2 regions of the Pectobacterium sp. A5351 genome follow, and region 2 is predicted to be linked to the other one. Evidence: predicted binding sites of a transcription regulator. Region 2 holds the regulator's gene; the other holds the start of a gene.

Region 1 (3,161 bases), 1.7 Mb from region 2:
CACCGTGCTCATCTTCGCTGTGAGCGGTAAATTCCCACGGCAGCAGACGGGCAAAACCGTGGTTAGGATCGGCGAAAGGGCCAAACCAAGGGAAACAGATCGGTACACCGCCGCGAATCGCAACGTGATGAGTAAAAGGCGTATTGTCGCTCAGCCAGAGCACCGGCTCTTCATTAGTTGGCTGCCAACTGAGTAAGTGTGCCCCTTGTAATGCCACTGCCGCGCGCACTTCAGGATGGTTAACGACGACGATGGGGAGTTGGTCCAGCTGACGCTCGCTGAGGGTGGCGCTAATTTGCTTAGTGACGGGGAGTGAGAAAATTGTGTTATGCATGATAGTGCCTTTTTTTGATTGTTTTTCGTGGTAAAAAGAAATCTGCAATTAACAATAAAAAAGGGCGACATCACGTCGCCCTTTTTTCACAGAATCATCGCTGACGCTTATTTAGAGATGTGAGCGATCAGATCCAGAACTTTGTTTGAGTAACCTGTTTCGTTGTCGTACCAGGAAACCAGTTTCACAAAGTTATCGCTCAGTGCGATACCGGCTTTAGCATCGAATACAGAAGTCAGTTTTTCACCGTTGAAATCGGTAGAAACCACTTCGTCTTCGGTGTAACCCAGAACGCCTTTCAGCTCGCCTTCAGAAGCGGCTTTGATGGCTGCACAGATTTCTTTGTAAGACGCTGGTTTTTCCAGACGTGCAGTCAGGTCAACAACAGAAACGTTAGGGGTAGGGACGCGGAACGCCATACCAGTCAGTTTGCCGTTCAGCTCAGGAATCACTTTACCTACTGCTTTAGCAGCACCGGTAGAAGATGGGATGATGTTCTGTGCTGCGCCGCGGCCGCCGCGCCAGTCTTTGTGAGACGGGCCATCAACCGTTTTCTGCGTTGCAGTGGTTGCGTGAACAGTGGTCATCAGTGCTTCAACAATACCGAAGTTGTCGTTGATGACTTTTGCCAGTGGTGCTAGGCAGTTGGTGGTGCAAGATGCGTTAGAAACGATTTCCTGACCCGCGTAAGTTTTGTGGTTTACGCCCATAACGAACATCGGGGTGTCATCTTTAGATGGACCCGTCAGAACGACTTTCTTTGCACCAGCAGCGATGTGCTTACGTGCCGTTTCGTCAGTCAGGAACAGGCCAGTTGCTTCAGCAACGACATCAACGTTAACTTCGTTCCACTTCAGGTTTGCAGGATCGCGCTCGGCGGTAACACGAATGGTTTTGCCGTTAACAACCAGGTGGCCATCTTTAACTTCAACGGTGCCGTTGAAACGACCATGAGTTGAGTCGTACTTCAGCATGTACGCCATGTAATCAGCGTCCAACAGGTCGTTGATTGCAACGATCTCGATGTCAGAACGTTCTTGTGCAGCGCGGAAAACAATACGGCCGATACGGCCAAAACCGTTGATACCTACTTTGATAGTCATATATTCCACCAGCTATTGGTTTGTGAATAAAAGGTTGGTTGTAAAATTACAAAAACCTTGCTGAGCGTCAAGCGGAATCGTGTCAATAGTTGCTGTAAGTCAAACCTATGACCAATCTTTGTGCAAAAACCGCTCGAGTCTGTAACTAAGTAACATCTAAGGCTGATATGAGGGCGGAATGCATCATATAAAGCCTGCGTTATCTCAATATGTGATATGTGTCACAATTAAATGTTCATGCTGATAACATTCCTAATATTAAGCCAGAACGGTCTGTTGGGTTGTTAATTTTTTGTTATAATCAATGATTAATTGAATTGATAACACCCGCTGTGAGACTCCCATGACTAACGACTCTGCTTCGCGTACCCCATCCGATAATACTGAACTGACAGAGATGCAGCGCTATGTCACCCAGCAACGCGGTACGGAGCCTGCGTTTTCAGGCAAACTGCTGCATAACAAGCGCACCGGCGTTTATCACTGCCTGTGCTGTCAGGCCCCGCTGTTTTACTCTGACCGCAAATATGACTCCGGTTGTGGCTGGCCAAGCTTTGATCAGCCTGTTTCCTCAGAAGCGATTCGCTATCTGGAAGATGATTCACACAATATGCGCCGTATTGAGATCCGCTGTGGGCAGTGTGATGCGCATCTGGGCCACGTTTTCCCTGATGGCCCGAAAACCACGGGCGAACGCTACTGCGTGAATTCTGCTTCGCTGAGCTTTATCGACGACGTTGATGGCGAACGCGTTGACGGGTAATCTGTGTGTGATGAAAATAGGGCAGATGGCAGGCTGGCACTGTATAGCTTTAAACGATTCAGCTACTAAGTGCTCCTCTGTGCTCCTCTCAATATAGGTGTCCCTGTCAATAACAGAACTCAGTAAGCATAACGCTGACTTTTCTCGGAGCAGAAACCGGATATGGAACTCAATGATCTGATCGACGCCATGACGCCAGAAATTTACCAACGGCTGGTCACGGCGGTAGAGCTGGGCAAATGGCCAGACGGTGTCGCGTTGACAGCCGAACAGAAAGAAAACAGCCTGCAAATGGTGATGATGTGGCAGGCTCGCCATAACGAACAGGCTGAGCACATGACGATTGGCACCAATGGCGAAATTGTGATGAAGAGTAAGCAGGAACTGAAGCGCGAATTTAACATCGCTGATGCCATTGTTACGCTGAAACCCAACGCCTAACGCGTAAGCTGGCAGCCTCATCGGCTGCCGCTGTTTTGTGCTGTCGCTCATTAACGTGCTGAAGGTAGCGTGGCAAGAAATTGTGTCATATCCATAAGTATTGCCCCACGGCGTGCCATTTCCTGTAATGCAAATTCACCGTCGGTGGGGGAAAGGTTAAGGGCACGACAGCCATCCACCAAGACTTCCGTGTGATACCCCAGAGCAATGGCATCCCATACGCTGAATTTGACGCAATAATCGGTTGCCAGGCCCATAATCGTTAAATGGGTTATGTGGTTGGCGTGTAACCACTCATCCAACCCGGTTTTAAGCCGATGTCCGTTATCGAAAAAAGTGCTATAGCTATCAATCTCGGGCTGAGTCCCTTTTTGCACGACCCACTGAATGGCCGACTGATTAAGTGCTGGATGAAAATCAGCCCCTGCTGTTCCTTGCACGCAGTGAACTGGCCACCAGATCTGTGGCCATCCGTTTAGTTCGCCGATCTCTCCGACGCGGGTATTCGCATGAGTGACAA
Region 2 (3,161 bases):
TGCCGGAACCCACCGACATTCTGTTTTATGAAGGGCTGCACGGCGGTGTGGTCACCGAGCAAAACGACGTGGCACAGCATGTCGATTTGCTCGTCGGCGTGGTGCCGATCGTCAACCTGGAATGGATCCAAAAGCTGATTCGTGATGTCAATGAACGTGGTCACTCGCGTGAAGCGGTGATGGATTCCGTCGTCCGTTCGATGGAAGACTACATCACCTACATCACCCCGCAGTTCTCTCGTACGCACATCAACTTCCAGCGCGTACCCACCGTGGACACCTCCAACCCGTTTGCTGCCAAATCGATCCCGTCACTGGATGAAAGCTTCGTCGTTATTCACTTTCAGGGGTTGGATAATATTGATTACCCCTATCTGCTGGCCATGTTGCAGGGATCGTTTATCTCCCACATCAACACGTTGGTCGTTCCCGGCGGGAAAATGGGGCTGGCGATGGAGCTCATCATGGCACCGCTGGTGCAGCGGTTAATTGAAGGGAAAACCATCGAATAAGCATCGAGATATACGGGCGACCACAGGGTGAGGCCTCCCTGCGGGAACCTCCCCCTGTGTTTCCGCTAATAACAGGCTTAAGTGACCAGAATTAGTACCCAGAGAAAGGGATTATTCCAGCACTCTAATTTCGTGGCTGTGCGTTACCTCAACGGCTTTGCCCAGCATCAGTGCCACAGAGCAGTATTTTTCCGCTGATAGTGCGACAGCTCGCTCAACGGCTTTGTCGGTCAGCCCTTTTCCCGTCACGATAAAATGCAGATTGATATGGGTAAATAAACGCGGCGCGTCAGACCGGCGCTCTGACGTCAGTTTCACTTCGCAGTCCGCCACATCGTTGCGGCCTTTTTGCAGAATCGACACCACATCAATCGCGCTGCATCCCCCCACAGACATCAACACCATTTCCATCGGACTGGGCGCTTTATCACCGGAATTACCGTCCATCAAGATCTGGTGCCCTGACGCGGATTCGCCCAAAAACGTTAAGCCTTCAACCCATTTTACCCGTGCCTGCATGGTGCCTCTCCACTAAAAATTTTTTGAAAATTTATACCGTTACTGTACAAAAACCAGCGTTAATCAGAGCTTTGTCATGCTGAAGCGAGACAACACAAGACACGTCCTTAAAGCTGTGTTAAAACGAAAATAGAATAGACCTTTTCTGGACAAACCCAGAAACGAAGAAGATGATGACGTAGCCGGACATACCCCAGCCACGTTTACGGTGCGGCAAGGCAGCAACCGGAAAATCAAGGGTACAGTGGTTCCAGTATATTCCCTGACGTCATTCTGCCTAGACTGAATTTTATTTTTTTTAGCAGTTAAACACGCCGTACAGGGAACTCTGACCCCTGTAATTTGCGCAGTGAATTACAACAGAGGATGATAGCGAATGGTTCTCGGCAAACCGCAAACAGACCCAACTCTCGAATGGTTCCTTTCCCATTGTCATATCCACAAGTATCCATCGAAGAGCACGCTTATTCACCAAGGTGAAAAAGCAGAAACGCTTTACTACATCGTGAAAGGCTCTGTCGCAGTGCTAATCAAAGATGAAGAAGGCAAGGAAATGATCCTTTCCTACCTCAATCAGGGCGATTTTATCGGCGAGCTCGGCCTGTTTGAAGAAGGTCAGGAACGCAGCGCTTGGGTGCGGGCAAAAACCGCCTGTGAAGTGGCTGAAATTTCCTATAAAAAGTTCCGCCAGCTCATTCAGGTTAACCCAGATATCCTCATGCGTCTGTCTGCGCAAATGGCAAGCAGACTCCAGGTTACTTCAGAGAAAGTCGGCAACCTCGCCTTCCTTGATGTGACCGGCCGTATTGCTCAAACGCTACTCAACCTGGCCAAACAACCTGATGCCATGACGCATCCAGATGGCATGCAAATAAAAATTACTCGTCAGGAAATTGGGCAAATCGTTGGCTGCTCGCGTGAAACCGTGGGCCGCATTCTGAAAATGTTAGAAGACCAGAACCTGATCTCTGCGCACGGTAAAACGATTGTCGTTTACGGCACTCGCTAAATCCCTGCCGCTGTACCCTACCAATAAAAAAGCGTGAAGCCTCGGCCTCAGGCTTTTTTTATGGCGAGCTTCCTGCTCGCCACCCTTCGGGCCGTTGCTGACGCAACGTTGAAAAACGTTCCCTACGTTTTTTTATGGCTGCTCTTTTGAGAGCGCACTCAGTTTGCTGCGTTAACAACCTGTGCGACGGCTTTTGCAAACTTATCCATCCCCTGCACAATGTCGTCTTCATCAATGATCAAAGACGGCACAAAGCGGATGACGTTCGGCCCTGCCATCAGTACCATCAGGCCCTGAGCCGTTGCAGCAGCCAAAAACTCGCCTGCACGACCATGCCACTGCGATTTCAGTTCTGCCCCCAACAACAGCCCCATACCGCGAACCTGCTCAAATACGCCGTACTGCTGGTTGATTTTCTCCAGTTCACTGACAAAGCGAGCGTGCCGATCTGCGACACCTGACAGCACTTCCGGCGTATTGATGATATCCAGCGCCGCTTCCGCCACCGCACAGGCCAGCGGGTTGCCGCCGTAGGTGGTTCCGTGTACCCCCACCGTCATCGCAGAGGCAATCTCTTCCGTCGTCAGCATCGCACTAATCGGGAAACCGCCGCCCAGCGCTTTAGCGGTGGTGAGAATATCCGGCGTAATACCGTAATGCATATAGCTGAATAATTTACCGGTACGACCCATCCCACTCTGCACTTCATCAAATACCAGCAGCGCCTTGTGTTGATTGCACAGCTCGCGAACACCTTGCAAAAACTCAGGCGTAGCAGGCGTAATGCCGCCCTCACCCTGAATCGGCTCCAGCACGACGGCACAGGTGTGATCGTCCATCACTGCTTTGACCGCAGCCAAATCGTTGAAAGGAACATGGACAATATCCGCCGGCTTAGGCCCGAAGCCATCGGCATATTTAGGCTGTCCGCCAACCGAGACAGTGAACAGCGTCCGGCCATGGAATGCATTGTAGAAGGCAATGATCTTGGTTTTATACGGGCTATGACGTTTAACCGCATAGTGACGTGCCAGTTTAAATGCCGCTTCGTTAGCTTCAGCGCCGGAGTTAACAAAGAACACGCGATCGGCAAAAGTGGCATCAATCAATTTGCTGGCGAG

The links. The regulator CRP, encoded in region 2, controls carbon source genes, mostly activating them, when cyclic AMP is high. The targets are predictions, from matches to a motif close to ATGTGANNNNNNTCACAT.
Region 1: msrB (peptide-methionine (R)-S-oxide reductase MsrB) is a predicted target of CRP. The motif match lies at 1,647-1,664, and genes of this name have one in related genera.

What each region holds. Positions count from the first base shown of each region.
Region 1 is NZ_CP116477.1:2,169,734-2,172,894, reverse strand. Features, by position in the region: gene O1Q74_RS10305 (D-hexose-6-phosphate mutarotase) at 1-334, opposite strand, end outside; gene gapA (glyceraldehyde-3-phosphate dehydrogenase) at 442-1,437, opposite strand; gene msrB (peptide-methionine (R)-S-oxide reductase MsrB) at 1,781-2,200, shown strand; gene O1Q74_RS10290 (YeaC family protein) at 2,363-2,641, shown strand; gene pncA (bifunctional nicotinamidase/pyrazinamidase) at 2,692-3,161, opposite strand, start outside.
Region 2 is NZ_CP116477.1:3,915,977-3,919,137, forward strand. Features, by position in the region: gene O1Q74_RS18075 (phosphoribulokinase) at 1-512, shown strand, start outside; gene O1Q74_RS18080 (OsmC family protein) at 624-1,031, opposite strand; gene crp (cAMP-activated global transcriptional regulator CRP) at 1,408-2,040, shown strand; gene argD (bifunctional acetylornithine/succinyldiaminopimelate transaminase) at 2,199-3,161, opposite strand, start outside.